4 regions of the Leuconostoc sp. XM4 genome follow, and region 2 is predicted to be linked to each of the others. Evidence: predicted binding sites of a transcription regulator. Region 2 holds the regulator's gene; each other region holds the start of a gene.
The links. Region 2 encodes Rex, which represses fermentation and respiration genes when NADH is low (regulators of the CRP and FNR family bind a similar motif). Its sites were predicted from a motif close to TTGTGAANTANTTCACAA; they were not measured.
Positions count from the first base shown of each region.

Region 1: RHP64_RS00690 ((S)-acetoin forming diacetyl reductase) is a predicted target of Rex. The motif match lies at 5,712-5,729, and genes of this name have one in related genera.
Region 3: adhP (alcohol dehydrogenase AdhP) is a predicted target of Rex. The motif match lies at 3,815-3,832, and genes of this name have one in related genera.
Region 4: RHP64_RS00510 (YagU family protein) is a predicted target of Rex. The motif match lies at 5,373-5,390, and genes of this name have one in related genera.

Region 1 covers NZ_CP134507.1:117,431-125,559, forward strand. Annotated here, with positions in the region: gene RHP64_RS00655 (amino acid ABC transporter permease) at 1-183, shown strand, start outside; gene RHP64_RS00660 (amino acid ABC transporter ATP-binding protein) at 194-976, shown strand; gene RHP64_RS00665 (peptide chain release factor 3) at 1,095-2,606, shown strand; gene RHP64_RS00670 (hypothetical protein) at 2,696-3,238, shown strand; THF riboswitch at 3,356-3,489, shown strand; gene RHP64_RS00675 (folate family ECF transporter S component) at 3,526-4,083, shown strand; gene thiD (bifunctional hydroxymethylpyrimidine kinase/phosphomethylpyrimidine kinase) at 4,122-4,949, shown strand; gene RHP64_RS00685 (DUF6198 family protein) at 4,966-5,649, opposite strand; gene RHP64_RS00690 ((S)-acetoin forming diacetyl reductase) at 5,776-6,552, shown strand; gene adhE (bifunctional acetaldehyde-CoA/alcohol dehydrogenase) at 6,779-8,129, shown strand, end outside.
Region 2 covers NZ_CP134507.1:1,734,049-1,742,177, reverse strand. Annotated here, with positions in the region: gene rimI (ribosomal protein S18-alanine N-acetyltransferase) at 1-525, shown strand, start outside; gene rimI (ribosomal protein S18-alanine N-acetyltransferase) at 503-913, shown strand; gene tsaD (tRNA (adenosine(37)-N6)-threonylcarbamoyltransferase complex transferase subunit TsaD) at 906-1,922, shown strand; gene RHP64_RS08810 (redox-sensing transcriptional repressor Rex) at 2,021-2,671, shown strand; gene RHP64_RS08805 (lipid II:glycine glycyltransferase FemX) at 2,678-3,715, shown strand; gene RHP64_RS08800 (HAD-IIB family hydrolase) at 3,782-4,600, shown strand; gene RHP64_RS08795 (FUSC family protein) at 4,610-5,092, opposite strand; gene RHP64_RS08790 (nitroreductase family protein) at 5,185-5,928, shown strand; gene RHP64_RS08785 (type I phosphomannose isomerase catalytic subunit) at 5,963-6,922, shown strand; gene RHP64_RS08780 (mannose/fructose/sorbose PTS transporter subunit IIA) at 7,175-8,119, shown strand.
Region 3 covers NZ_CP134507.1:1,879,771-1,887,899, reverse strand. Annotated here, with positions in the region: gene RHP64_RS09555 (glycosyltransferase) at 1-130, shown strand, start outside; gene RHP64_RS09550 (glycosyl transferase) at 127-957, shown strand; gene RHP64_RS09545 (phosphoglycerate kinase) at 1,043-2,260, shown strand; gene RHP64_RS09540 (MFS transporter) at 2,409-3,680, shown strand; gene adhP (alcohol dehydrogenase AdhP) at 3,851-4,903, shown strand; gene RHP64_RS09530 (lactoylglutathione lyase) at 4,957-5,289, opposite strand; gene RHP64_RS09525 (MFS transporter) at 5,295-6,575, opposite strand; gene RHP64_RS09520 (helix-turn-helix domain-containing protein) at 6,683-7,636, shown strand; gene RHP64_RS09515 (ABC-F family ATP-binding cassette domain-containing protein) at 7,657-8,129, shown strand, end outside.
Region 4 covers NZ_CP134507.1:84,247-92,375, forward strand. Annotated here, with positions in the region: gene RHP64_RS00490 (ArnT family glycosyltransferase) at 1-1,590, shown strand, start outside; gene RHP64_RS00495 (glycosyltransferase family 2 protein) at 1,611-2,615, shown strand; gene RHP64_RS00500 (GtrA family protein) at 2,725-3,180, shown strand; gene RHP64_RS00505 (FAD-dependent oxidoreductase) at 3,361-4,731, shown strand; gene RHP64_RS00510 (YagU family protein) at 4,819-5,358, opposite strand; T-box leader at 5,567-5,812, shown strand; gene RHP64_RS00515 (hypothetical protein) at 5,880-6,026, shown strand; gene RHP64_RS00520 (glutathione S-transferase C-terminal domain-containing protein) at 6,462-7,544, shown strand; gene RHP64_RS00525 (MmgE/PrpD family protein) at 7,519-8,129, shown strand, end outside.

The sequences.
Region 1 (8,129 bases), 420 kb from region 2:
ATGATGACGGTTCAAGAAGTAACGGCGGTTGCTAAAACAGCAGCCTCATATACTTATGATTACACGGAAGCTTATATTGATATTTTTATAATTTACTTTATTTTAGGAACGATACTGCAAATCATTTTTAAATATCTGGAACGTTACTTAGGTCGACATAAGCTACGCGGAACAGTTGTATAGGGAGAATAACATGTTAAAAGTCAGAAATTTCAGAAAAAAGTATCATGAACATGAAGTATTGAAAGGAATTGATATTGAAGTTAACCAAGGGGATGTAGTAGCATTACTTGGACCATCAGGATCTGGTAAGACTACGTTTTTAAGAGGGTTAGCTTTTCTAACACCGGGAGATTCTGGTGTTATAGAATTTGATGATCAAAAAATAAGTATTGAATCGGCAACGCCTGTTGATATTAAAAAGTTGCGACAAAAGATGGGCTTCGTTTTTCAAAATTTCAATTTGTTTGCTAATAAGACGGCCATACAAAATGTCGAAGAAGGGTTGATTATTGGGCATAAGGAGCCAAAAGAAATAGCTCGAAAAAAAGCGCAGGAAGCCTTACAAAAAGTAGGTTTGTTGGAATTTGCCAATCATTATCCAAGTCAATTGTCTGGTGGACAAGCGCAGCGCGTAGGAATTGCTAGAGCAGCAGCTTTAAATCCGGAGATTATTTTATTGGATGAGCCGACGAGCGCGTTAGATCCCGAGTTAGTAGCAGATGTTTTGCAGGTGATTAAACAACTAGCTGATGAAGGGAAAACGATGATTGTCGTCACTCATGAGATGGCTTTTGCTCGTGATGTGGCTGATAAAGTTGTTTTTATGGATAAAGGTTTAGTTGTAGAGGAAAATGAACCCGTTGAATTTTTTGATAATCCTAAGTCGCCACGTTTGAAAGAATTTTTAAGTCGTATTAGCGCTGCCAATGTTGCTGACAACAGTTTTGAGTATGAAAAGGCTAATCAAAAATAAGTTAAACGCGCTCTTTAGACTTGCAGCAGCATCTAGCGGAAAATGTTTCACGTGAAACGGATAAAAATATTTAATTGGTTACTAGCGATTGGCTTGTTTTTCAGGTAAACTAGATACTATGGAAAACTTTCAAGAACAACTAAAGAACCGACGTACTTTTGCGATCATCTCCCATCCCGATGCTGGTAAAACAACCTTAACTGAGCAATTATTGTTGCATGGTGGAGTGATTCGTGAAGCCGGAACAGTTAAAGGCCGTGGGTCGAACAAATTAGCTTCATCTGATTGGATGGCGATTGAGCAGCAACGTGGTATTTCAGTAACGTCATCTGTATTGCAGTTTGACTATGAAGGTAAACGAATCAATATTTTGGATACACCGGGGCACGAGGACTTTTCAGAAGATACCTATCGTACTTTGATGGCTGTGGATTCAGTAGTCATGGTAGTCGATGCCGCCAAGGGTATTGAGCCACAGACTAAAAAGTTATTTGAAATTGTCTCACAGCGTGGAATACCAGTCTTTACGTTCTTTAACAAAATTGATCGTGACGCTCGCCCAGCACTTGATTTGGTTGACGAGCTTGAAACTGTATTAGGAATTCAAGCTTACCCAATGAATTGGCCAGTCGGCTCCGGCCAGGTTCTGCAAGGCATTTATGATTTGCAGGCTGACCAACTTGTGCCCTTTAAGAATGCTACAATTCATTCCGAGATCGTCGATGAGGCGATGGATGAAATTGAATTGTTACGTGATGCGGGTAATCCATTTGATGAGGATAAAATCGCTCATGGGCAATTAACACAAGTATTCTTTGGCTCAGCGTTGGTTAATTTTGGTGTAACAGAATTCTTGCGTGAATATTTGACGTATGCACCAGCCCCAGCAGCGATGACGACAGTTGATGACAAAAAAATTAATCCAGAAGACGCCCAGTTCAGTGGTTTTGTATTTAAGATACAGGCCAACATGGATCCCAGACATCGAGACCGTATTGCATTTGTGCGGATCGTGAGTGGGGAGTTTAATCGCGGTATGGATGTGTTATTACAACGGAATGGCAAGAAATTAAAGCTCTCGAACGTGACACAATTTATGGCTGAAGAACGTGAAAATGTCCAGACAGCAGTTCCTGGTGATATTATTGGTGTCTATGATACGGGGAATTTCCAAATAGGTGATACAATCTACTCTGGAAAGAAAGCTGTACAGTTCCCTGATTTGCCAACATTTACACCTGAATTGTTTAACCGTGTGGTTGCCAAGGATGTGATGAAGCAAAAGTCATATCATAAAGGGATTGAACAACTCGTTCAAGAAGGAACAATTCAACTTTATAAATCATGGAACGGCGGCGACTACATTATTGGCGCTGTTGGACAATTGCAGTTTGAAGTGTTCCAGTTCCGTATGGAAAACGAATATAATGTTGAAATTCAATTTGAACCCATTGGTTCCAAAGTTGCTCGCTGGATAAAGCCAGAACAATTAGACGAGAAAATGAGTTCATCACGTAATTTACTAGTAAAAGATCGGTATGATGAACCAGTATTCTTATTCGAGAATAAATTCGCCTTGAATTGGTTCCACGATAAATACCCTGATGTTGAATTAGAAGAAAAAATGTAAAAACACCAAGCATATTGGAACGTCTGTGGACGTTCTTTTTTAATATCGTAATATGTTAGAATATAGTAACAAGAATATTGGAGAAAATCATGTCATATTATACACAACAACTTTTTAATGGCCAACGCGATCGTATTTTGCGTGTTGTTGATTCAGATGATGCTACACAAGCAACTGCTGGTTTTATTCATATTTTTGACGAACGGCGAGCTTTTGACTTTGAATACGCTAAAGAATTAACGAATGGTGAAATCACACAGGAACAGTTTGATGAGGAAGGAGAGTCGGTTAACACATTTAGCGTTAACTTTATGCCCCTAGCGCATGCTGAAGAGGAAGAAATTCCTAATGAATTGTTTGAGGAATGGGCTGGCCTAATTGGCCGTGAATATGCATTGGTTCCCAACTTACATATGAATATGTATCAACAGTCTCTGAAACCTGAAATTGAGGAAATTGATAAGGATCTTTTCGAAGAAAGATTGTTAGAATTAGTTACACGTGTTCTTGGATCTTCTGTTGTTGGATTTGAAGAAAAAGCTTTGACACTTTACCCAAGCTTTTTAGTACAAGAGCAACCTGAACAATCCGAACAAAAAGGGCCATCAACCCAGATAATATTACCAGAATAGTGAATATATGGATTGATGAATAGTATATTTAGCTAATTTAGCGAACGTTTTGTAAGCATTATCGTTAACGTTCGTTTTTTTTTATGGTACAATGTCTGGGTCGATAAGACAAATAAAATCGGGGTAGATTGGTGCGCGTTAAGTGCAGCGGAGACGGAATGTGAGCCGCTGACGAAACAAACATTCATTGCTAGCATTTTTTTCGTGTTAGCAATGAATGTTTGTGCGGTGCATCAGTCACATTCACCACTATATAAGGTGAACACTCCACTCGGAGGTTCTATAGCATGGAAAATACAACACGAACGTGGGTTTTCCCAAAACTAGATACGCGCCAATTCGTTTTATTGGCGATGTTGATGGCACTTCACATGGTGCTGAGCAGGCTGACAGTCGGCACTAATGTACTTCAAGTAAGCTTTGCATTCGTAACGATGTCTCTGATTGCTAAATGGTATGGTCCATTGTGGTCTATGTTAATTGCGGCAATATTAGACGTTATCGGCGCAACAATTATTAATCCTGGTGCATTCTTTGTGGGATTCACTTTTACAGCAATGATTAGTGCGTTAATTTATTCACTGGCTTATTTCAAGCATGACAAAACAAGCTGGTGGCGAGTAAGTGTTGCTGTGGGGTTGGTATTATTAATTGCTAATATTGGTTTAAATTCCATTTGGTTGGTTATGATGTATCATACAGCACACGATTGGCCTTCATTTTTAGCCTTTATTACACCACGTGTCATTAAGAATTTAATTATGTTTCCCATTCAAGTGGGTATTTCGTATTTTCTTTTAAATAATCAGGTTATTAGTCACACCACAAAAAAGATTTTTAGTTAAACAGCTTCGGCTGTTTTTTTGAAAGCAGAGGTTTTAATATGGTAAATGAATTTCCACAAGTTTTAACAATAGCAGGTTCTGATTCAGATGGATCAGCAGGGATGCAGGCAGACTTGCATACATTTTTCATTAGAAAAACATACGGTATGAGTGTGTTAGTTGCTGCTGTGGCTGGTAACTCATACGGTATTCATGCTGCGGAAACATTACCGCTACACTTTGTTGACAAACAGTTTGAGGTTCTTGCTGACGATTTTAAAGTTCGCGCTAGTAAGACAGGCATGTTATCAGATGCTAGCTTAATTGAAGCAGTGGTAAAAGCTTATAAACAGTTTGACTTTGGTCCTTTAGTAGTTGATCCGGTAATAACAACAAAACATGGTGCTCAATTGTTAGAGGCAGCGGCCTTTGAGGCACTAAAAGAAAAACTTCTACCACTGGCAACAGTTGCAACACCGAACTTTTTTGAGGCACAATTGCTAACTGGACGTACTATTGATAATGAACAGCAACAGACAGCTGCTGCAAAAGATATTCAATCTCTGGGCGTTCAAAATGTTATTGTCAAAGGATGGCATAATCAAGATAAACAAAATGAGGTTGCTGACTATGTTCTTCTCGCGGATGGCTCTGATTTTTGGTTAAGGCACCCGTATTTTGATACTACACACATCAATGGTACTGGGGACACTTTAAGCGCTGCTATTGCTGCTGAAATTGCTAAGGGGAAAGACGTTGCAACAGCTATTCGCATTGCCCACGATGTGACGGCAACAGCGATTGAACATGAAATTGCTGTTGGACATAAGTTTGGACCAATTAATCACTGGGCAGCTCAAGACTATAATAAAAAAGAAGACAAATAGTTTGTCTTCTTTTTTATTATGATGCACCGGTGATATCACCATGAACAAGTCGTTTGAAAATATGACGATCCGCCCAAGCGATATTACGTCCCTGTAAAAGGAAGGACATGACAGTGCCAATACCGAGCGCCACGATTTGATGGCTAATGATGAGACAAATAATCGAAATACCAATTGCAACAGCGAAATTACTCATTTGAGCTTTACTAGCATTGCCACGGAAATAATCAAAGCGTAAGATATTCGTCAGGTCATCTAAGGGGTGAAGAATCCAATTAACACGCTGGTATATGGAAATAGCCACGCCAATTGTCCAAATACCAAACAAGTCAAGAGGAATACGCCACCACCAACTAAGTTGACGAATGCCCAGCGAGACAAAGTAATTGGCGAATACGCCAACTAAAATACTAAACGCCATACCGAAGAAAATATTGCCGAGTAATCGTAACCAATTGATACGCATGGCTAACCACATATTTAAGAATGCCACAGAAACAGCTGTAATAGCTAAAAAGATACTAATTTGCCAGCCAGTGGTGTTAGATAAGTTAGCGGCGCTTGCAGTCCATGGGGCCGAACCCATGGCGCTAGCCACACTTAATCCATTACCAAATGAGTTAATGATTAAAGAGATAAAAAAGAAACTAATTTTTTGTTTATATCCCAGTTGATAAAATTGACCATCTATATAGTACATTGTGTAATTTTTTCCTTAGTTGATTATCTTCTTATTATAGCATTAAGAAAGGTGCTTAAAGATAGTTTACAAAATCACAATTAAGGTATAGAATATATGCATTAGAAAATTGTGAGGAAAAAAACAATGTCAGAAAATAAAGTCGCTTTGGTAACTGGAGCTGGTCAAGGAATTGGACAGGCAATCGCAGAACGATTGTCAAAAGATGGGTTTAAGGTTGCCTTAGTTGGACGTCATATTGAAAAAGTACAAAAAGTAGCTGATGAAATTAATGAAAATGGTGGTGAAGCCATTGCTATTAAGGCTGATGTGGCTAAACGTGATGAAGTTTTTGCAGCCGTCAAAGAAACGAAAGAAAAGTTCAATGGTTTTGATGTGATTGTTAACAATGCGGGTGTTGCGCCTACGACACCAATCATGTCAGTAACGGAAGATGATATGAACTGGACATGGGGCATTAATGTTAATGGTATTGTCTGGGGAACACAAGCTGCGACAGAAGCCTTCAAGGAATTTGGTCATGGTGGCAAAATCATTAATGCAACATCGCAAGCTGGTGTGCAAGGAAATGCTAATTTGACTGCCTATGGATCAACAAAATTTGCCATTCGCGGTATTACACAAACAACAGCTAAAGAGTTAGCAGAATTTGGTATTACAGTAAATGCATTTGCGCCTGGAATTGTGAAAACACCGATGATGGAAGATATTGCTCATGAAGTAAGCGTGAACGCTGGTAAAGACGACGAATGGGGAATGGCACAATTTTCAGAAGGAATTACCTTAGGACGACTAAGTGAACCGGAAGATATAGCAAATGTGGTTTCCTTCTTGTCTAGCTCAGATTCAAACTATGTGACAGGCCAAACATTAATTGTTGATGGGGGTATGGTATTTAGTTAAATTCAATATATAACTTTAAAGGCATCTCAATTTCTTTAATTGAGGTGTTTTTTTGTGCACTAATCTAAATATGTGATTTATTGTACAATATATATATTATTATGTTAGCGCTAACAAAAGCTTTTAAATAAGGGTTTAAGAAACATATTCAAAAAAGGTTGCTTTTTAAAAAAGAATGATATATACTTATATTGTTAATAAATGAGCAAGTAAAGGAGCAAAGATTATGGCAGAAGCAATTGCAAAGAAACCCGCAAAAAAGGTTTTGACCCCTGAAGAAAAAGCGGAATTACAAACACAAGCTGAGAAGATGACTGAGGTATTGATTGAAAAATCACAAAAGGCATTGTCTGAATTTTCAACATTTTCGCAAGAACAAGTTGATAAAATTGTTGCAGCTATGGCCTTGGCAGGTTCTGAGAATTCACTTCTGTTAGCCCATGCTGCTCACGACGAGACTGGACGTGGGGTTGTGGAAGATAAGGATACGAAAAATCGTTTCGCCTCAGAATCAGTTTATAACGCTATTAAGTTTGATAAGACTGTGGGTGTTATTAGTGAAGACAAGATTCAAGGTAAGGTAGAATTAGCAGCCCCACTTGGTATTTTGGCTGGAATCGTCCCAACGACAAATCCAACGTCGACAACTATTTTCAAATCAATGTTGACAGCAAAGACACGTAACACAATTATCTTTGCTTTCCATCCCCAGGCTCAAAAAGCATCGGTTCTTGCTGCAAAAATTGTTTATGATGCTGCTGTTAAAGCAGGCGCACCGGAAAACTTTATCCAATGGATTGAAAAGCCTTCACTTTATGCAACAAGTGCGCTGATACAAAATCCTCACATTGCTTCAATTCTAGCTACTGGTGGGCCATCAATGGTTAATGCAGCTTTGAAGTCAGGAAATCCATCCATGGGTGTCGGTGCTGGAAACGGTGCAGTTTATATTGATGCAACTGTTGACACAGATCGTGCCGTGTCCGATTTGTTGTTATCAAAGCGTTTCGATAATGGCATGATTTGTGCCACAGAAAACTCAGCCGTTATTCAAGCACCAATCTATGACGAAATTTTAACTAAGTTACAAGAACAAGGTGCATACCTTGTTCCTAAGAAAGACTACAAGAAAATTGCTGATTATGTCTTTAAGCCTAATGCAGAGGGATTTGGTATTGCTGGTCCTGTTGCTGGTATGTCAGGACGTTGGATTGCTGAGCAAGCAGGCGTAAAGATTCCTGATGGTAAAGATGTACTTTTGTTCGAATTAGATCAGAAGAACATAGGTGAAGCGTTATCTTCTGAAAAGTTATCGCCATTACTTTCAATTTATAAAGTTGAGAAGCGTGAAGAAGCTATTGAGACTGTTCAATCCTTGTTAAACTATCAAGGCGCAGGGCACAACGCAGCAATTCAAATTGGTTCACAAGATGATCCATTCATTAAAGAGTATGCTGACGCTATTGGTGCATCACGTATTTTGGTTAACCAACCTGACTCAATCGGTGGCGTTGGGGATATTTATACAGATGCTATGCGTCCATCGTTGACACTTGGTACCGGATCATGGGGGAAGA
Region 2 (8,129 bases):
TTAAATAGTTTGCCAAAATATACCGAAAAAGTCGTTGATGTCCAAGGGACAACATTTTTATTAAGGCGAGCTACGATGTCAGACATCGATATGCTAATAAAAATTGAAGAAGCAGTTTATAATGGTTCAGCACCATGGCTTTTACGTGATTTTGTGAGTGAACTGTCACGTCCGCATGTCCGACTGTATTTAGTCATTGAACGGCGTGGTCAAATTGTTGGTTTTGCTGGTGCTGCTTTGCGCACTGACATTCATGACATGCACATTACTAATATAGCTGTCCTACCGGTATGGCAAAATAGCGGCTTAGGCACGATACTCATGCAAGAGTTAAAATTGTTTACTAAAAAAACAGGTGTGTCATCAATGACTCTGGAGGCCAGAGTGTCCAACCTGGGCGCACTGGCATTGTATGAACGACTGGGCTATAAGCAAACAGGTATTAAGAAAGGATATTACCTCGATAATCGCGAAGATGCGGTATCAATGGCATTACACTTTGATGATTCGACGAGCAACAACTGAAGATATTGACTTGATATGGCATATAGCCGATGCTGCTTTTGGATCATCCCCTTGGCCCAAAAGCGTTTTTGAACATGATTTAGCTAGTCCCAGGACAGCTTATTTTATCGGGGATGGTGGCTTTGTTGGTGTCACAACAATACTTGATGAAGCTGAAATTGTTAGTGTTGCAGTACATCCTGATTATCAAAAACAAGGTGTGGCACAGAACATTTTTAAACATATTTTTAATATGAAGCAAGTTACTCGATTTTTGCTTGAAGTATCTGCACAAAATGGTGGCGCCCAAGCATTATATAGAAAGCTGGGATTTACAGAGTATTATCGTCGTGAAAAATATTATAGAAATGGTGATGATGCAATTATGATGGAGAAAAAAATTGACTAAAATAATTTCCTTTGAATCAAGTGCGGATGAAACAAGTGTCGCCATTGTTGAAGACGGTCACATTGTGCTAAGCAACAGTGTGGCTACCCAAATTAATTCACATCAACGCTTTGGTGGTATTGTTCCTGAAGTGGCCAGTAGACATCATATTGAATGGATTACTCGGGTACTAAATGATGCTTTAAACACGGCTCATGTAGAACCCAAAGCGCTTGATGCGGTTGCTGTGACATATGGGCCGGGACTAGTCGGCTCTTTATTAGTTGGTTTAATGGGGGCGAAAACATTTGCTCTGGCGCATGGTTTGCCAGTTATTCCAGTTAATCACTTAGCAGGTCATATTGCGGCGGCAAATTTTAACAAGCCAATTAAATATCCAGCGATGGCATTAATGGTTTCTGGTGGACATACTGAACTTGTATTGATGCGTGAAGAAAACCAATTTGAAGTCATTGGCGAAACACGTGATGATGCAGCTGGGGAAAGCTTTGATAAAGTTGGGCGGCTATTAAATTTGCCGTATCCTGCTGGGAAGACAATTGATGAGATGGCTCATAGAGGCCAACCAACCATTAAATTTCCAACTGCCATGGCACATGAAGATAACTATGATTTTAGTTTTTCTGGTTTGAAGAGTGCGGTAATTAATTATGTACATCACGCCAATCAAAAAGAGGAAACAATCAATCAGAATGATTTGGCGACTAGCTTTCAAAATGCTGTTGTTGATGCATTAATTGGTCGGACAAAACGAGCATTAGAAAATTTTCCTGTTAAAAGTTTTGTATTAGCTGGTGGTGTCGCCGCAAATTCTCAATTACGTGAAGAATTGACTATGCTATTAAACGATTTTCCAAAGACAGAATTTATCCCTGTTCCGATGCAGTATACAGGGGATAATGCAGCAATGATTGGTGCTGCGGGTTATTGGAATTACAAGAAAAATATTTTTGCTGATTTAGATTTAAACACGGATCCGGGATTGGATTTTGAATTGTTACAATCCTGACATCATTGTGAAAACATCACTATCTTTTGGTAAAACCTTTTTTATATATGGTATACTAGTTATGCAAAAGTTCACAAGTTTAATTAATGGAGATAATTATGACTCAACAACCTAAAATACCGCGTGCAACTGCTAAGCGGCTACCTATATATTTTCGTTATCTAACATTTTTACATGATGCTGGCAAGGAACGAATTTCTTCCTCAGAGTTGAGTGAAGCTATTAAGTTCGATGCGGCAACAATTCGTCGAGATTTTTCATATTTTGGTGCGCTAGGTAAGCGTGGCTACGGTTATGATGTCAAAGCGCTTTTAGATTTTTTCGCCAATGTATTGGACCAAGACAGCTTAATTAATGTGGCTTTAATCGGTGCTGGTAATCTTGGACAAGCTTTATTAAACTTTAATTTCCATCAATCATCAAATATGCGTATTGCAGCAGCATTTGATGCAGACGAAAAGCGTACAGGCACAATTTTGTCAGGTGTACCAATTTATTCAATGGAAGAGTTACAAGAGCAAATAACAGCACAACGTATCAATATTGCCATTCTAACGGTTCCACAAGGTGTTGCACAAGAAATTACCAACCAGTTAGTCGAAACGGGTGTCAAAGGTATTTTGAACTTTACACCAGTACGTGTGACTGTTCCAACTGGTGTTCGTGTGCAAAACGTTGACTTAACAAATGAATTACAGACGTTAGTTTATTTCATCGAAAACTACGGCTCAATTACGACAGGACTATAATTTCACATGACTATTTTAAATTTAGATGATTCCAAAAAAGTAACTGATTATCAGCAATTCGTTCGTGAAAATCCCCGTGGACAAGTAACACAAGATCCATTGTGGGGAGAGTTGAAATCTAACTGGGGACACATTTATGTTTACCACGAAACTGACGGAAAAATTGATGCCGCTATGTCTATTTTAACCGTCGAAGCAGTACCAGGAAAACTATTAGCTTATGTTGGCCGAGGGCCAGTAGCTGATGTTGAGGACATTGACTTGATTAAGTCAATGATTAATGAAGCATTGACGGCTTTGCCAGATAATGTATTTTTGGTACGTATGGATCCTGAGGTGTCATATTCTGATGCATTAAATCAAAAGTATCTTGATGCTGGATTTAAAACAAGAAATAAACAAGTTAAGCATATGCATGGGAACATTCAACCACGTAAGAATGTTGTTTTGTACTATGATGGTCGCGGTGAAGGGGCTAAGCCCATTACAAATGAAGATGAGTTAATGCTTCATTTTAAGCCGAAAGTCAGAAATGATATTCGTCGTGCTTTTCGTGACGGGGTTACTGTTACAAGTGGTGATAGTGAAGAAGACATTCGCGCATTGTTTGATACATATGTGTCGATGGCGAAGAGCCATGGCATTACCCATCGACCAATTGACTATTTCTTACGAATGCAAAAATTATGGGCTGGTACGGGATTATTCCGTGTTTATCTAGCGCATTATGAAGATCAAGTTATTGCCAGTGGCCTTGGATTCTCTTATGGCGATGAGATTTGGTACATGTACGCTGGTTCATATCGTGAATTTGGAAAGCATAATGCGCCTGCTGCTATCCAATACGAAATGCTCAAATGGGGACTTGAATTAGGCAAAGTTGAGTACGATTTTGGTGGCATTGGTGAATTTGATAATTCAGATGGATTATACAAATTTAAGCATGAATTTGCTTACCATGATCCCCATGCTGAGTACATTGGTGAACTAGATTGGGTAATTGATGAATCTGGTTATCAAGAATATCTTAAACAATTTGAATGAAATTAGCGCTTAACGGCGCTTTTTTGGTACAATTGAAAGATAGTATTTACGAGTAGGAGACAAGTAATGTCAATTAAATTAATTGCGTCGGACATGGATGGCACGTTTTTAACGGCAAATGATGAATATAGTCAAGCTAGATTTGAACGCGTTTTATCAGTTATGGAGACACGCGATATGCGTTTTGTTGCGGCTTCAGGGCGTCAAGTTAAAAATCTACAACAATTGTTTGCCCCAACAATTAATAATGGCTTTGAAATGGATTTTGTTGGTTCCAATGGTGCAGTTGTATCAACATTTGAACAACAATTGTATTCAGTACATTTGTCAGCTAATCAATTAGAAAAGGTCATTGACTGGAATGCTAAAAATCCGGAGTCAGCGGAAAACATTATTATCATGACAGGTGATAAAGGAACATATGTGTCTAACCATGCGACAGGTCAAGTCGCGGAAATGGTTTTTCAATTTTATCCCAACGTCAAGCAAGTTGAAAAATTAATGCAAGTTGATGATCACATTTTGGGTATTACTTTTGTGTGGCCAAATAATGAAGTGCATCAACATGTGTCTGCGCTGAGAAATATTTTTGGCAATGAATTGCATGCAACTGGGTCAGGATTTGGCTCTGTTGATGTTTTAGGAAAAGGTGTGGATAAGGCAGCCGGACTACAAGTTTTGCAAGATTACTACAATGTTTTAGATAGTGAAGTAATGGTGTTTGGCGATAATGGCAATGATTTAGAGATGCTGACTAAATACGAAAATGGGTTCGTGATGCCTAATGCGGAGCCGTTTATGCAACAAAGAGTAACTAAAAAAGCCGTCGATGTGAACACAAACGATGGCGTTTTGAAGACAATTGAGCAATATTTAGGTATTTAAAAAAGCGGCTCACGTCGCTTTTTTTGGTGACCAGAATCGGTTAATCGCGATTGCTATGACCACGCCGATGAAAGTATCAATGATACGATCAATGACATAAACTATGGTTGCACCAGCTGGAATGTTTAATGAAATCATTAATAGGGCAGCCATTGCCCCAATAACACCACTATTGTAGTTGAAGCCATCTAATAAAACAATTACAACAATAACAAGTAGAGGTAAAAGAATCATGGAAACCCAGGCAGCTTGATGTGTTTGTTGGTGAACAATGAAATAAAATAGCGCAAAAGCACCACCGACTGTGTTAGAAATCAACCGCACTTTGGCAAAGTTGAGCGTTTTATCCCAACTTTCTCGCAGTGCAAAAACTGCCGCTAAACACGCAACAAAAGGCGGACGATTAAAAAAATAAAATGACGTGATGATTAGCATAACGGCTAGAGCAGTCTTTAATGTACGTAATCCTAATCGAAACTTCCCGAATTGCATAAATTTCTCCAATTAATATTTTATTATTTTATCATAATTTTATGGTACTATCTAGTTATGAATATTATTTGGTTTCATGAAAGGATTTTACTATGTCTAACCCAACCTTAGATGTGCTTAATCAACATATGTCCATACGTTCCTTTACAGATGAAATGGTCTCTGATCAACAGGTTTCAGAAATTATTCGTGCGGCAACTGCTGGGCCTAATATGAATAATTACCAACCAGTAACTTTTATAGAAATTACATCACAAGATATAAAAGCTGATATTACCACTAAGGTAGGCATGAAATATATTGAAACTGCGGCAAGATACTTTGTTGTAACAGTTGACTACAATAAAGATTTAATAGGCTTAAACAATGAGCAGCGCCGCCAGGCAGAAGAGAACATACAGAGCTATGCATTACTTGAAGGTGGTATTGTGAGTGCCGGCATTGCTCTTGGACGGGCTCAAGTCGCTGCTGAATCGCTGGGATTAGGTAGTGTGACCATGGCTGGTGCATTAGGGGCCTTTGAAATTTACGAAGAGCATCTCAACTTGCCACGCTATGTGAAAGCAGTGATGGGCTTTTCAATTGGTCATCCGGCGGATAATCCTGGTATTAAGCCAAAACTTGGTGAAAGCGGATTTTTGATGAAAGATCGCTATAATCAAGTACAGCTAGAAGAGGCAGTTTCCGCGTATAATAAAGTGATGGTTGAATACTATGCGAATCGAGGTATTGAACGTTCTTGGACAGAAAACAATGCCCGAATGTTAACTCGTGAACGAAAAACAACACCATTATTGACGCAGTATGCTAAAGATAAAGGATTTAACCTAAAATAAAATTTTTTTGAATAAAAATGAAAGCGATTACATTATGACAATATTACATTTACAAGCAGAGTTACATGAAAAGATGTGGGGTGGAAACGCCTTGGAAGACTTTAATTATAAAATCCCGAGTGATCACACTGGGGAGGCTTGGACAATTGCTGCCCATAGCAATGGACAATCTACTGTAATTAACGGGAAATTAGCAGGTCAAGGATTGAGTCGAGTTTGGCAAGATCATCCAGAATTGTTTGGTGGTCATGGACGTGATGAAGCATTTCCACTATTAGTGAAAATTTTGGATGCCCATGAAAATCTATCAATTCAGGTTCATCCGAATGATAAACAGTCTCACGAAAAATTTGGCAAAACAGAAAGTTGGTATATTTTAGATGCAAAGCCAGGTTCTAAAATATATTATGGTCATCATGCGAAAACACGAGATGAACTTAAAAAGATGGTTGATCAAAAAGAATGGGACAAGTTATTACGCACAATTCCAGTGCAGAAGGGAGATTTCTTTTATGTCGCTTCTGGTACATTTCACGCTTTAGGGGCTGGTATTATTGCTCTTGAGATACAACAGAGTTCTGATACAACTTATCGATTCTACGACTTTGATCGAATTGATGCCGCCACAAAAGAAAAGCGTCCGCTTCAAATTGAAGAGGCCTTAGCAGTCACTACTGTACCTCATGTAGATCCTACCTTAATTCAAGATACCACGATTGTTGACCAAACTGTCATTGAACGTTTAGTAGTAGCAACAAAATTTACCATAGATAAGTTGTTGGTTCGCGGTCCATCATTGTTTGAACTAACTCACCATTATGAACTGTTTACGGTGATCGAAGGGTCCGGTTTTATTGATGCCGATCAAATCAAAAAAGGTGATAGTTTTATAGTTTTGAGTGATGCAAAAAACTACCGATTAAATGGTGATATGACACTCATACGCAGTTTTGTCACACCTACAACAACAAATAAAGACGTATTTGTGAGATGAATTTAGAAAATGTCGCTAGATTGTAAGTTATTATTTCATTAGTTTTCATCACAATTTACCTTTTGAAAAACTATTTTATGAAAAGAAAATACAAGGTATGTAAGAAAAAGTGAAAGCTTGTACTTTTTGGTAAACTAGGATTATAATTAAATATGTAAACGGTAACAAAAAACTTACTTGAAAGCGTTTACAAAACTGTTTTGTTCCGTTATAATCATATAGTAAGTATTTTAATGAGAAGGAGATAACCGGATGGTTAATCTAATTATTGCCAGTCATGGAGACTTTGCTAAAGGCATACTGATGTCAGGTTCAATGATTTTCGGTGAACAAGAAAATGTTGAAGTTGTTACATTTTTGCCTAACGAAGGGCCAGACGATTTAGATAAGCATTACCAGGAGGCATTGGCGAAGTTTAATAATGATGATCAAATCCTATTTTTAGTTGATTTGTGGGGAGGATCACCATTTAACCGCGCTAGTTTAATTCAGAAGCAAAATCCAGAAAAAATGGCTATCATTGCAGGGTTGAATTTACCAATGTTAATTGAAGCCTATGCTGGCCGTTTGAGCCAAGATACAGCCGCTGGATTGGCTACGTATTTGGTTCCTGTTGCTAAGGATGGTGTGAAGTCAGTTCCAGAAGCCAAAGAAGAAACGGAAGCTAAAACCTCCGAAAAAATTGTTGGCTTAAAGGAAGGACACATCAATATTAAGTTAGCCCGTTTGGACACACGTTTACTTCATGGGCAAGTGGCCACGGCTTGGACACCTGATTCAAAAGCAAATCGTATTATTGTTGTTTCAGATGCGGTGGCCAAGGATGAGCTGCGTAAGAGCTTGATCCAACAAGCTGCGCCTAACAATGTGCGCGCAAATATTGTACCAATCAGTAAAATGATTGAGGTGGCTAAGGACGATCGCTTTGGTGGTGTTGACGCATTCCTGCTGTTTGAAACGGTTGAAGATGTGTTAACTGCTGTAGAAGGTGGCGTACCGATTAAGTCATTGAATGTTGGTTCAATGGCACATTCAGAAGGAAAAACAATGGTCAACAAAGTTTTGTCTATGGATAAAAATGATGTTGCCGCTTTTGAAAAGTTACGCGACTTAGGCGTTGAATTTGATGTTCGAAAAGTGCCTAATGATAGTAAGGCTAACTTGTTTGATTTAATCAAGAAAGCAAATGTTAAATAATTTGACATGT
Region 3 (8,129 bases), 150 kb from region 2:
TGCTGATGCGATGCGACGTATTTTCGATAATTATGATCACTTATCTGTTGGTGCTCACAAAAAGGCACAGGAATATCAGACAAATAACATCGCTGATCAGTGGCAAAAGATATGTGAGGTGCTAATATGAAGATAGAGATTATCAATTCCCTCACAGAAACCAATTTAAAGGGAGTTGCTTGGCAAATAGAGCAAGTAAAGTCCGGTAATAGTGATGAATTGTGGTTGGCTACACCACATGAAGATGCAGCGCATCTCATTAAAAAACTTGGTCTAAATCCTCATAGGGTGTTTGATATATATGCGCAGTCTTATTTAAGTGAGATTGATGAAACCAAAGGCATCTGGTGGGGTGAATTACCAGTGCCCAACGAGGCGCAATTGATTATTAACAAAGACTGGACTAAAAGTATCGTTAGTCGTGGGCAACAGCTAGCAACTGTACGTTGGTTTGGTGATTCTAAACGAATCGTGCAGGCAGTTGTTTGGCAGGATTCAGATGGTAAAATAGACTATAAAGATATTTATTTACGGGACGGACGTTTATTTGCAAAACAATATTTTAGCGAAGGAAAGTTATTAGAATCCGATTTTTATTTTGGTCATCCTGAAGTGGTGGTCAGTGATTATTATTTTGAAGGTAAACGCAATTTTGTTTATGTTGCTGGTCAAAAATATGCTAGTGCTGAAAAATATATCATGAACACGTTAAGTAAATATGCTGGAAATGATTATAATGTTACGCAGTTGCAAAGAGAAATGAGCTACGTACCTAAGCGAACAACGTTAACAATTCTTGACGAATTATCAAACGAAAAAAGAGATATTTGGAGTCAATTAACCGTTATTTTAAAAGATAATCAACATGAAATAACACGGATTTTGGTGGACCAAAAAAATTATTTGAAGTTACGGATGACGGGATTGCCTATGAAAAAGGTTCACCGTCGAAATTAATCGTGCAGTTTCTCACACGCGAACAACACAAAGACAAAATTTTGTTTTATAATAGACTTGTAACTATAAAAATTTGGAGGCTATCATGGCTAAATTGACTGTTTCAGATTTGGAACTTTCAGGTAAGAAAGTATTGATGCGCGTTGATTTCAACGTGCCTATCAAGGCAGGCGTTATCGGAAACGATAACCGTATTGTGGCAGCTTTGCCAACAATCAAGTATGTTTTAGAAAACAATGGTCGCGCAATTTTGTTCTCTCATTTGGGACGTATTAAGTCTGAAGACGATAAGAAAGAATTGTCATTAGCACCAGTTGCCGCACGCTTGGGTGAATTATTGGGTAAGGACGTTAAGTTCGTGCCACAAACTCGCGGTGAAGAATTAGAATCAGCAATCAACGCTTTGCAAGATGGTGAAGTTTTGATGGTTGAAAACACACGTTTTGAAGACGTTGTTGATGGCGAAGTGGTCAAAAATGAATCAAAGAACAATCCTGAATTGGGCAAGTATTGGGCATCATTGGGTGATGATTTGTTCATCAACGATGCCTTTGGTACAGCTCACCGTGCCCACGCTTCAAACGTAGGTATTGCTTCAAATGTTTCACAAGCAGCTGCTGGCTTCTTGATGGAAAAAGAAATCAAGTTCTTGGGTGATGCTGTTGCGAACCCAGTTCGTCCTTTCGTTGCTATTATTGGTGGTGCAAAGGTTTCTGATAAAATTGAAATCGTAAAGTCATTATTGAACAAGGCTGATAAGGTTATCGTTGGTGGTGGAATGGCCTATACATTCGATGCTGCTAAGGGTAACAAGATTGGTAATTCATTGTTTGAAGCTGATAAAGTTGAATTGGCTAAGGAATTGATGGCAGAAGCTGGCGACAAGTTGGTTTTGCCAATTGATTCAATTGCTGCTGACGCATTTTCAAATGATGCAAAGACTGAAGTTGTTGATGCTGAAGCTGGTATCCCTGACGGCTACATGGGTCTAGATATTGGTCCTAAGTCTGTTAAGTTGTTGCAAGACACATTGTCTGATGCAAAGACTGTTGTTTGGAACGGACCTATGGGTGTGTTCGAAATGTCTAATTTTGCAAAGGGTACTTTGGCAATTGGTGAAGAATTGGTTAAAGTGACTGAAAATGGTGGTACAACAATCGTTGGTGGTGGTGATTCAACTGCTGCGGTACAACAATTGGGTGTTGCCGACAAGTTGACCCACATTTCAACTGGTGGTGGTGCTTCACTTGAATACCTTGAAGGTAAGGAATTGCCTGGAATCGCTTCAATTTCAGAAAAGTAATTTTAAAAATAGCGCGAGAGCGCTTTTTTTGTACAATAATTTAAAAATTGTTAAACGTTTGATTGATTAATTACTGTATATATGGTTTAATAATTAACGGACAAAATAACGTTTGCCAGTGAGCAGACATTTTGGAGGAAAACAATATATGACAATTAGTCAGTCCGAAAACGTAATGCAGCAAGATCAGGTAGAGACTGGTGCTCAAATGACCAGCGAACAAAAGGTGGTTCTTGGATCAACAACCCTAGGGTTTACTTTGGATCATATGGACGCAACGTTCCTATCTTTCGCATTGGCGCCTATGATTGCCGAGCTACACATTACTGGTGCACAGGGTGGAATTATTGCAGCAATGTCAAACTGGGGAGCACTATTAGGAAGTCTCTTGTTTGGTATTTTAGCTGACCGTATCGGGCGTGTTAAAGTATTGTCTTATACTATTATGCTCGTGACCTTTGCGACAGTTATCTTGGCATTTTTGGATAACACGCACACGATTTATGCAGCTCGTTTCCTTCTGGGGATGGGAACTGGTGGTGAGTATGGTGTAAGTATGGCATTGATTGCTGAGAGCTTTAGAGCTAGTCGTGTAGGCCGTATGAGCTCTATTACTGCAATTGGCGGACAAGTGGGTGCCATACTCGCGGCAATTTTAGCAACATTAATTATGCCTTCCTTTGGTTGGCGTGGTTTGTTCATGTTAGGATTTTTGCCACTAATCGTTGTATACATTGTGAGACGACACTTAAAAGAAACACCTGAATTTGAGCAACTGCAAGCTGACTACAAGACTGGTAAAAAGAAATTTAGTTTTAAAACGATTGCCAATACCCCCAAACGCGCTTATACTTCTTTTGTGTTAATTGTGATGTTGACTATTCAAACGTCGGGCTATTACGGTTTGATGAACTGGTTGCCAACAATTATGCGGAAGCAATTGGGTATCACAGAAACAATTACAGCAGGATACGTCAATCTTGGTATGATACCTATTATTATTGGTATGGCGGTTGGTATGCTTACTTTTGGTACGATTCTAGACACCATAGGTCCCCGACGCGCGTTTGCTATATTCTTAGTAGCTTCAGCGCTTATGATTTATGTCTTTACATTTGCATATAATATGTGGACATTAACAATTTTAGGTGCATTAGTTGGATTTTTCTCTAACGGCATGTATGGTGGATTTGGCGCAGTTATTAGTCAATTGTATCCTTCGGAAATTCGAGCAACTGCAGCCAATACCTTGATGGGATCTGGCCGTGCTATTGGTGCCTTTTCATCAGTTGTGATTGGTTGGATTATGGACAATTATAGTGTGGCAGCCGTGATGCTGAGTTTATCGTTAATGTACGTCATTAGTTTAATTTTTATGTTAACAATTCCTGGATTTAAAAAATTAAATACTGACCAATAATTCAATAAAATTAAAAGGAACATTTAATGATAATGTTCTTTTTCTTTTGGGTATTTATGTGAAACGAGTCACTAATGGAAGGAGATGCGTAGTAAATAATACTTTACAAATATGACAAAAAGCGGTAAAATTAATTGTAAATAAGTTCACATACAAGAAAGAGGTTAAAAATGAAAGCAGCAGTTGTTCGTAACGTAAATGATGGTTATGTTGATTTGATCGAGGATTGGCAGCCACGTGCGTTAGCATTTGGAGATGCATTGGTTGATGTTGAATACGTTGGCCTTTGTCACACTGATTTGCACTGTGCAAACGGCGATTTCGGTGACCCTAACAAGATCGGTGAACGTAACGGTAATTTTGGTCGAGTTATTGGACATGAAGGTGTTGGACGCGTGTCTAAATTAGGTGAAGGTGCTAGCGATTACCTTAAAGTCGGTGACCGTGTTTCAATTGCCTGGTTCTATGACGCTTGTGGCGTTTGTGATTACTGTGTCTCAGGAAACGAAACGTTCTGCCGTAAGGTGCGTAATTCTGGTTACACAATTGATGGCGCAATGTCACAACAAGTTGTTGTAAATGCTAAGTATGCGGTTAAAGTACCAGAAGGTTTAGACCCTGTTGAAGCGACATCAATTACTTGTGCTGGTGTTACAATGTATAAAGCCTTGAAAGTCGGTGAAACTAAGCCTGGTGAGTGGGTGTCAGTTCACGGTGCTGGTGGTCTAGGTAATTTGGCTGTTCAATATGCACACAGTGTTTTCGGTGCTCACGTTGCAGTTATTGATGGAAACGATGATAAATTAGCAGCCGCAAAAGCTAATGGAGCGGAAGTACTAGTTAATCGTAAGAAGGAAGATGTTGTGGCTAAGGTGAATGAATTAACTGGCGGCGTTCACAATGCCCAAGTGACAGCTGTTAACGATGCTGCATTCTCCCAGGCTGTGAATGTACTTCGTCCAATGGGCAAGCTTGTAGCCGTTGCTTTGCCACAAGGTGATATGGCTTTGAATATTGCTAAAACAGTCCTTGATGGTATTGAAGTTCGCGGTTCATTAGTTGGAACACGTGCAGACCTAAAGGAAGCTTTCCAATTTGGTGCTGAAGGAAAAGTTAAGCCAATTGTTGAGACAGTTGCCTTCCAAGATATGAATGAAATTATTGATGAAATGAAAGCTGGTTCAATTACTGGTCGTAAGGTCATTGATTTTACAACACTTTAATAGTAAAAAAGCGTAAACAACTATAATAGCTGTTTACGCTTTTTATTTTGATCTTAAGCATTGGCTTCTAAAACAATTAAATTATCCTCGGAATCATGTATTGATAAGGCAATTTTGTTTCCGAATCTTTTTTCTGGCTCGCCAATAATTGGGATGAAATTGTTTCGTAAGTGTTTTACCAAATCGGCTTGGTGATCACGAACGAGCATTTCTAGGCGGTCAGTTGGTTTTCCGGTGACAAACACAATATCTTCGCCATCAATTACAAGGTGCCGACCACTTTGGTGACCAGATTGCGGCAAATCAAATACATCACGCCAAAAGCGATAAGCACGGTTGATGTCAGCAGCTGGAATAGTTTTGATGTTTAGTTTACGTGGTTTCATAATAATTATAGTATAGCGGATTCTCTGGTTTTTTCAACCAGTTCCATATCTTGTTGGCGAGTTAAGATTGTATAAATGGTAATCAGTGATGCGACAAATACCATGAAGAACCAAGAAATATTTGGTGAATAGATGTTTGCGGTGCCGAGAAAAATAATTTGACCAAGTGGCGTGGCCGACATAACGAATGTATTAATTAGACCAGAAACACCAGCCAAGCGATTATGATCGATTCGTTTCATTAAGATTGCCCCTAATTTTGGATTGATTTTAGCTTCAATGTATGAAAATAAAAAAATGATTAGCATCCATAAAACACCATTTGGATAAAAAAGGGGTACAGCAGCAATTAACACAATACCAATACCAGAAATGCCAATTAATTGTTTTGTTGTTAGTTTCTTGAAAAAATCATTGGTAATCAAAGATCCAGTTAATAGGCCAATTGAACTTATTGCACCAAAAATAGCTACGGTCGTCCCAAAGTTACCAATTAATAACGATTTGTTATGTAATAAGGTCAGGTTGAAAACACCATTAAAAGAGGTGCCGACAAAATTAATGGCGGTAGCGAGTAGTAAAATTTGAAAAAACAAATGATCCTTGTAAACATAAATAAAAGTTGATTTTAAATCTGAAAAAATTGATGTATTGGTATTTGGCTTTGTTTCTGCTTCAATATGTTGTTCGGCTTCCAAAAATTGACGATGATTAAGCGCCATAATGGACCAAGCAATAACAAACATCCCAGCATTGATAAGACTAAATCCAGCGTAATTTTGATGCAAAATGCCAAGTAAAGCGACGCCGGAAAAACCACCAATTAAGTTGACGGCAACACTGACAGTTTGCTCCAAGCTCATTGCTTCTTGCAGATCAGAATCGCTTAAAATAAATCTAGAAACTGGTTTCATTAGTAAATTACTATAAGATCCGACTACCGAAGAAACAAAGACTAATAATAACAGTATCAAAAAACTCCAAAATTGACCGTCAAAGAAAATCAATATCACAGTAATAATCAAAAAAATTATTGATTGAGAGAGGCGAGCAATACGCCAAGACCGAAGGTGATGCTTCGTTTTATCAGCAAAGTTTCCAACAATAATGGAGAATAGTGTTGGTAGTATTTCTGTAAATGCAACTAATGTAACACTAAGTGTTTTGTTTGGCAGTGTTGCAGCATAAACTAAAAAAACAATATTGAAAAAGCTGCTTCCTAAGTTATTAACGAACTGTGATGTAATCATTACTCGAAATGCTGTATTATTTTTGGCAACGCGCATATAAGAACTCCTTTTTTTAATGATAAATTGAATAAATATAGCATACATGGTAAAGTCAGTTTGACAACAAAAAGAGAATATATTCTATTTTTTAAATAATGAGGGTAATGAAAATGAATTATGGTGCGACTTTTAAACGTTTACGAGAAGATAAGGGTTTAAAAATAGTTGACTTAGAACAGCCTAGCATATCTCGATCACTGATTGGAAAATTTGAAAAAGGGCATACTCGTATTTCAGCGGATCGGCTAGATAAATTATTATCAGATATGGGTGTTAGTCATGATGAATTCTTGTTTCTTGGTGGAGAAACCAACAATAATTATATTTATATGTTGCTCCGTGAAATGGGTGTTCAATCCGGGAAACCACAAGAAAAGAAACAATTAGGAGCAATGATTTTGAAAGCTACAAATGATATGCGTCAAGGTCGTGGCGGTATCAGTGCACGCTTTATACGTGATTTTGGTTTAATGATACAGGGCGCACTTGCCGAAGAAGAGAATTTACAAATATATGACATTGATATTGTGAAAAAACACGTCAGACCAGCAGTTAATTTTTTAAAGCAAGCCGAAACGTGGGGACAAATTGAATTAGATATTTTTACTTTGTTTTATTTTGGTATGTCTCCAAGTGACCTGTTAATTTTAAGCCGTTTAGCTATCAAACGAGCAAAATTTTATACACAGTTACGTACAGAAAAAAAGCGATTAGTAGATATTGCTTATACAGCCTTTAATGGACTGCTTTTTGTAGATCTTAAAGGTGCAGCTGAAATGTTAACCTTATCGGAACAAATATTGAGCGATGCTGACCAGTTTATATTAGATTGGACTGGTGAGCGAATTCGTTTGAAATTTGGAAAGGGTTTATTAATGATGATGCAAGGAAGTGTGGAAGAAGGCTATCAATTAGCTCATTCGGTTCTTACTGTTTACGAAATTACTGACCAAAAAGATAAAGTGAAATATTCCAAAGAAGTTATCGAAAAAACACGAGACGCTGTTTTATCGGGGGAAACGCAAAAAATACCTCGTACATACTCAATGTTGCTTTAAAGTATGGTAGACTTATAGTTATGGCATTATTAGAAATTTCAGGCCTTTCAATGGCCTACGCAGAAAAAACTTTATACGAAGATGCAGCATTTGAATTACAGGCTGGAGAACACATGGGCATTGTTGGCCAAAATGGTGCTGGTAAGTCAACACTTATCAAGATCATTACCGGTCAAGAACTACCTCTCTCTGGTAAAATCGAATGGCAAAAAGGCTTAAAGGTCGGCTATCTAGACCAGTATGCAGAAATTCCTGAGGGAATGACGCTGGTTGATTTTTTGCATACGGCTTATCAAGATTTGTATGACAAACAAGACCGTATTACGGAACTGTACAATGAATATGCAGAGAGCTTATCTGACAAATTGTTAGAACGCGCCGGACGCATGCAAGAAGAGCTAGACGCTGCCGGATTTTATGACGTGGACACCAAAATTGAGCGCGTGATTTCTGGATTGGGATTGGAAGCCATTGGGCGCACTCGGGCACTAGA
Region 4 (8,129 bases), 390 kb from region 2:
TTGATTGGTGTGGGCTTTAACATCAAAATGTTACAAGCCTTCATGATTTTACCAGCAATGCTTGTTTATTATTGGGTAGCAATCAAACTACCGTGGAAAAAGAAAATTGCTTGGTTAGTTGTTGGTATGGCTTCCTTATCGATTTTTACAGTAGCCTACCCGTTGGCAGTTGATTCTGTTGACCAATCTAGTCGACCATATATTGGTAGCTCACAAACGAATTCATTAATGGAGCTAGCATTTGGATATAACGGTACCGAAAGATTGTTAGGACAATCAACAGGAACTGGCGGTGCTTTCCCTGGCATGGGAAGTACCAAAAAATCAACAGGAACTCAAAAAAATAACGGTGCTCCGAGTGGTAAAAAGCCGAGCGGGTCAGCGCCAACTGGTAAAATGACCGGACAGGCACCGACCGGACAACAAAACGGTGGTAAAGCGCCAACTGGCACGCCACCAAACCAATCTACAAATAAAAACGAAAACCAGGCTAAAGGCAAAGCACCTGGTCAGTCAGGAAAAATGACCAGACAAGCACAAGGTGGCCAGGGTGGCGGTAACAGTGCATTTGCTATTGGATCAGCTGGACCATTTAGGCTTTTCCAATCAGATTTGGGTTCACAAATTGGTTGGTATCTGCCACTTGCAATTCTTGGACTTATTGCTGGTTGGTTTGGATTTAGAAAACGTGGTGCTAAATGGTACCATGTTTCTGAGGAACAATCTGAGGTTCTGCTCTGGGCGGGCTGGTTCGTTCCAGTCTATGGATTTTTCTCAGTTGCTAGCTTCTTTCACCCGTATTACACAATTATGCTAGCCCCTGCGATTGCTGCACTGACAGCAATTGGCGTAGCGGCGGTTGTGAAAATGTCTGCTCAAAGCAATAAAGAATCAATGATCGCACGAATAGTAGTCAGTGTTGCCGTATTAACAACGCTTCTACTGCAAGCGTACTATGTATGGTCATATTATCAAATTATCAGCATTATCTTGATTATTGTAGCAATTGGCTTATCTATCTGGTGGTTATTGCCTAGACAAATCAATAACAAAATAAAAATTGTCTTGTCGGCCATTAGTATCTTACTAATGGCAGGCTGGTGGTCGTTAACACCAACATTGTCGCACAATTCTGCAGCAATACCAGCCGCTAGTCCTTCCCTGCTAAGTCAAACCGGAAGCAGTGATATGGGCGGGGAAGTCAATAATCAATTATTGAGCTACACTAAGAAGCATCAAGGCAATGCTAAATACTTATTTGCTACAACAGATTCTAATTCAGCATCTGGATATATTATCAAATCAGGCAAAGCAGTTATGGCTATAGGTGGTTATAACGGTACTGATCCAACGATGTCTCTATCCGAGTTTAAGAAGCTAGTCAAGTCGGGACAACTTAAATACTTCGTTATGGGTAATAATAGTAAAACTTCAAGTGGTCAAATTAGTAAAATACTAACTTGGGTTAAAAAGAATGGTACTAAGGTCACATATAGTTCTAGTACGTCAAATCAAAGTTCCCCAACGCAACAAATGGGTGGACAATCACAAAGTACAACGCTATATGATCTATCAAATATATACGAATAAGAAAGGAGAATACTTTAAATATGCTGACAAGATTTACAACACCAAGACTTGGGTTGATTTTACCAGCCTATAATGAGCAGGAAGTTTTGCCTACAACTTTGTCGAAATTGAATACGATTAAAGCGACTTTGATTCAAAAAAATCTCATTAGCGACGATAGTTTTATTATGGTTGTGGACGATGGCTCTGTAGACAATACATGGGAATTTATTCAAGAAAAAGAACAATTAAATTCTGATTTAATTGGTGTCAAGTTATCTCGCAATTTTGGCCACCAATCAGCATTATTAGCAGGAATGTCAGAGAGTATTAAATTAGCGGACATTGTTATAACACTAGATGCTGACTTGCAAGATAATCCAGATATTATTCAAAAAATGGTGCTTAAATATAAAGCGGGCAACGAAATCGTATATGGGGTCAGATCCAGTAGAAAAACCGATACATGGTTCAAACGTAATACGGCACTAACCTTTTACAAAATTTTATCATTCTTAGGTGTTGAAATGGTACCAAATCACGCCGACTTTAGATTAATGAGTCGTGTTGCCGTGCTAGCATTACTGCGACTACCTGAGCGAAATGTTTTTCTACGCGCTATGGTACCGCTAGTTGGCTTTCAGTCAGATAAAGTTTTCTATGAACGTGGTGAACGTCAGGCAGGTACATCAAAATATCCATTAAAAAAGATGTTGAGTTTTGCTATTGATGGCATTACCAGTTTCAGTGTTCAACCGATTCGTTTATTATTTAATTTAGGCATTCTTGTCATCAGCATCGCCAGTATTGAAATTGTTTACACAATATTTGAAAAAATGATTGGAAACACAGAAGCAGGTTGGTCATCTTTGATGATTTCCATTTGGTTATTGGGAGGCATTAACTTGGTAGCAATATCGATTGTTGGTATTTATATTGGCAAAATATTTACCGAAGTGAAGCAACGACCTTTATTTCAAATTGAAACTGAAACAGGGCTATTCGTAGAAAAGCTACGTAAAGTTGATGACTATGCCATGAAGTGATTTTCAAGGATAATACAATTGATAATGATATTGTTCAATAGTAATCAAAGTACTCTTTGGATTTGAATGGAGACAAATCGTTTTGCGTAAATATTTACTTTCTGAAAAAATGAAGTATATTTTCTGGGGTGTGGCAACGACCATAGTATATTTAATCGTTCGACTCATTTCCATGAAAATATTTGATGACACAATGCTGCCTGTCCTAATCTCGCAGACACTGACCATTATATTCGCATTTGTTGTTAATAAACTGTTTGTTTTTACAACCAAACAAACAAAAAGCGTGTTCGTTCAGTTCGTCAGATTCCTTTGGGGACGGTTATTTGTGGCCGGAATTGACTTCTTTTTAACCTACGTTATGATCGAAAAATATAGCAATATTTTTATTCATATTTTCTTTCTTAATCAAGTAAACTTTAAGCTATTTCCTTTTTCATTACCAATAGTAAACCAATTCGCTTCAAATAGTACGGAACTAAATAGTTTTCTAGCAATTATTTTGATACAAGTGTTATCGGTAATTGTAAATTATCTTATTTCAAAATTTATGATTTTCAATTAACATCTTTATCAGCTACCTGTAGATAAAAGTGATGACTTTATTTAAGAACAAGCAAGTTTAGAGCAGCTATTTGATATAGCTGTTCTTTTTTGTCAAAAAATCAAAACGATTGCTTTCTGTTTAGAATTGTTCTAGCATGGTAGGTAGGAAAAGGATAACAATATTAAGGAGGAATTAGGAATGTCAAAAACAAAGATTATTATAGTTGGTGCATCTCATGGGGGACATCAAGCTATTCTAGAACTAACTCGTAAATACAAGAACCTTGACATCAAGTTGTTTGAAGCCGGTGATTTTATTTCATTCATGTCTTGCGGCATGGAATTATATTTGGAAAATAGTGTTACTGATGTTAATGATGTTCGTAATTTCCGTCCTGAAGATATGGAACAGCTGGGCGCAGAAATTTACAGTAACCACGAGGTACTGGCAATTGATGCTGATGATAGAACAGTTTCTGTCAAAGACGTTACTACCGGTAGTACTGAGAAATATAGCTATGATAAGCTGATATTAAGTTCAGGCGTGACACCAAATAGTCTACCTGTTCCAGGGACTGATTTAGAAAATGTCTACCTCATGCGTGGTAAAGATTGGGCAACAAGTATAAAGGCCAAGTTAGAAAATCCCGATGTTAAAAATATCACAATTGTTGGTGCGGGTTACATTGGCGTTGAGGCAGCGGAAGCTAGTGTTAAGGCCGGGAAAAATGTTACTTTAATTGATATGATTGACCGCCCTTTGGGAAATTATTTAGATGCTGAATTAACAGCTGTTCTTGAAAAGGAATTAGCTGATAAAGGTGTAAAAGTGGTTACTGGCGTTCGCATCGAAAGTTATGAAGGAACTAGTCAAGTAACGGCAGTAAAAACAGATGAGGGAAAGTACCCGAGTGATTTAGTTATTCAAGCCGCTGGGGTTAAGCCAAATACAAATTGGTTGAAAGATGTGATTGATTTAGACGATCGAGGCTGGATTAAAACGGATGAATATTTACGGACGAATTTACCAGATGTTTATGCTGTGGGAGATGCGGTTCTATCGTATTCAATCCCTGCCCAAACTAAATTACCAATTGCACTAGCAACCGTTGTACGGCGTGAAGTCCGTTATATAATCGCACATTTATTTGAAAATCAGCCCTCAGTTCCTTTCAAAGGGGTCGTTGGCTCGTCAGCGTTAAGTGTGTTCGATTACCATTTTGCAACGGCTGGATTAAATACCACAACGGCCCAAAAATCAGGTGTTACTTTGAAGAGCTCCTTCTACCAAGATACCTTACGGCCCGACTACGTTCCTCGAGAAAATGGGAACACTGAAGTTTATGTCGAGTTGGGCTATGATCCGCAGACACATCGTATTTTAGGCGGTGCGGTGCTATCGACTTATGATATAACGGCTCAAGGTAATGTTATTGCGCTAGCGATCGAACACGGACTTCGTTTGGAAGATTTGGCTGAAGCTGACTTTTTCTTCCAACCAGGATTTGACCGACAATGGAGTCTATTGAACCTAGCGGCACAACATGCACTTGGTGAGCCTAAATTTTAATTAGTTTGTGAATAAGGTAATATTAGGCTACAAATAAAAAGAAACGCAACTCGAAAGGTTGCGTCTCTTTTTATTTAATAAGTAGAATTATACGTTTTCTAAATGACCATTCTTATCCTTAGCAATTAAGAAGTAGACCGTCACTGCGATCGACCATGCCCAAACAATATGCCCAAAGAACTCAGAAATATGTTCATCTAAAGGTTGATTCCATGGAGCTGGAATTGTTCCAAATGCAGGCATGATAATGATATGCCAAAGAATCCAAAGGAATATACCATAAGCAGCACCTTGCCACAAAGCTACTTTAGACCAATATTGAGATACAAATACGTATAGTATTGCAAACGCAATGGCAAATGAGAAGTGTAGAATCAATGTGAACCAAAATACTTTTTGATCTTGAGAGTAGTAAAAGAATGAATGAACTAGTTTAGATGGAATGCCAAGCTGTTCAGCCATATGTTGTGGTGGGTTAGTGGCATTACGAGCTAGTGTACGTGGTGGCAAAATATTTTCCCAACCGATTTTAACCATTCCTGAAATCATCCCTGCAATAAATCCGTAGAAAATACTTTTAGTAATGATCTCCTTTAGTGATGCAACTGGTTTATTTAGTGTAACCATAGTGTTTCTCCCTTATGTGAATCATTTAACAACTGTTAATAATACAGCCATTGGGATCGTTTGTCAATTCATTTGATTTCGGGAATATGTTCGATTAATTATGGATATTACCAAAATTGTGAAATAAAATACTTGTAATTAAAAAACAATGAGAATAAAAATAAATGGTTGCAAAATAATTATAAATAGTGTAAGGTTATTACAAATAAATGAGACAAAGAAAAGATAAGTAAATTTTAGGGGTAATCAAAGAGAGCTAACATTTGGTGAAAGTTAGTATTACGAATGAATTGAAAATGGTCTTGGAGTCGTTAGTGGTATAAGCATGTTCGTGAATACCGCTCGGGTGCGCCCGTTATCGCGTTAAGGTATCTCTCTTTTGATGTACCTGTCAAGTATAAAGTAGTGATACTTTATAGAATTTGGGTGGTAACACGAGTTTTTCGTCCCATAATCTTTGTAGATAATGCAAAGATTATGGGACTTTTTTGTTGATGAATAAAATGAATGGAGAATAAGTAATGACCAATAAATTGTATGATGTTTTGACTGTATTAAAGAAGTTTCCATGGATTGATTTAACTATTTTTCCAGCTTTTATTGATGTGGGCTTTGAAACAATATTGATATCGGATAGCAAGCCTATATCGTCTACGACTAAGTCGTAATTATCAATTTTAACTTTAAAGAAGTAACTGCAGTTTTAAAGACAAAGAAAAGATAAGTAAATTTAAAGAGTAACTGAAAGAGAGCCGACGAATTGGTGAAAGTTGGTGTTACGAATAAGTTGAAAATGGTCTTGGAGTCATAGAATGGGTGAGCAAGTATGTAAATTCATTCCGGGTGTGCCCGATATAGCACAGAGTTTTGTTAAAAAACAGAACTTAAAGAGAATAATTTAGTGATAGATTATTGAATGCGAGTGGTAACACGATTTTCGTCCCGCAATCTGGCTATTTTTAGCTGGGTTGCTTTTTTGTGGTCTGAAATAAAGGGGGTGGTCATAATAGAGCTGAAAACAGCCTAGTTAAGGTGATATATAAAGATGATGATTTAAAATACTTAAAAAATATAGACGAAAGAAAGATTTGAGGAGAAACAGCATGAGTGATCAAACACTACAAAAAGAACTAGAAAACATTGAGGTAACGGATACACTACAGGCGTGTCCGATTGATTTTTCACAATCAAAGGTTGCTAATCCGCGAGCGCATCAAAAGCAAAAAGAATATGACAACGGTAAAGACAAGTCCAATTTTAATGAACGAGAAAAGTTTTCAGCCTATCAAGGCCCCCAATTTAAAGCCCGTTTTACAGACGGTACGCTTCCTGTTACACCTAACCGTTATCGCTTGATTTGGTCTCGTCATTGCCCTTGGGCTAATCGTATTGCCATTGGTATTGATTTATTAGGTTTAGATCAAGTGATTTCTAATGGCATCGTTGATCCTTTGAGACCAGCTGGGGTAGTTGGAGACTGGTTCTTTACGTTAGATGATGGGGATGTTGATCCAGTATTAGGGATTCATTCACTTGGGGAAGCTTACCGGTTAGCTGATCCTTCATACGATAAAAGAACGACGGTACCAGCACTCGTTGACACTCAAACCGGTAAGGTTGTTAACAATGATTATAATAATTTAATCAAAGAATTTGCCTTAGCCTGGCAAGAATATGTACCAGAAACTGCACCGGACTTATATCCTAAGAACTTGCGTTCAGATATTGATGCGTTGAGTGACATCATATTGATGGACATCAATTATGCGGTTAATGAGGCGGGTCATGGACGTTCTCAAGCAGATTATAAAAAATGGTATGACAAAGTATTTAATCGATTAGATTGGCTAGAGGAGCGCCTAGCCAACCAACGCTACTTATTCGGTGACCAAATAACATTAGTAGATATTAATTTATATGTCACGCTGTCACGATTTGACTTAGTGTTTTATCAAAAGTATTTTGTTAATAAAAAACGTTTAGTTGATTATCCTAATTTGTGGAACTACGCTAAGGATTTGTATGCCATCCCTGCATTTGGCGACAATACTAATTTTGAATCAATGCGTCAACGTTTTTATGAGGTTGATCATACACCGCAAGAGGATCTGCCTCGAATTATTCCATTAGGGCCAGATGATAGTATTTGGGAAGAAGCAAATGACAGAGCAGAAAAATTTGGTTAGTAATACTCGGAAGTTAGCCCAGTTAATTGTAGATTCCAAGTTCCAAATAGACGAATTGAATGTTGCCAAAAAATGCTTTGTGGATTATTTAGCAAGTGCCTATGTTTCTAGAAATGAACCAGCGGTGAAAAGATTATTTGACACACTCAAAAATGCTGGACCGGCTAAGCTTTTAGGTCAAGCTGGTACAGCTAGTAGTGATCATGCCGCATTATTTAATGGATTCGCTGCACATTACAATGATTTCGATGATGTTCAAGCTAATTTTCGCGGCCATCCAAGTGTTGTCATTTATTCAGCTTTGTTAGCTCTTGCTGATGGGACTGAAAGTGCAGATAGATTTTTTGAGGCCTATATTGTAGGGGTGGAAATTGCTGGACAAGTTGGATTTCAAGTCAACCCAACACACAAGTTATCTGGGTACCACACAACTGCAACCCTTGGTACGATTGCTGCAGCTGCTAGCCTTGCTTTCTTTAAACGTTTTTCCTTGGGTCAAACTATCGACATTTTATCATTTGCTGCTACACAAGCTACAGGTCTTGGAATGGAGGCAGGTACTGATACTAAGCCAATGCATGCGGG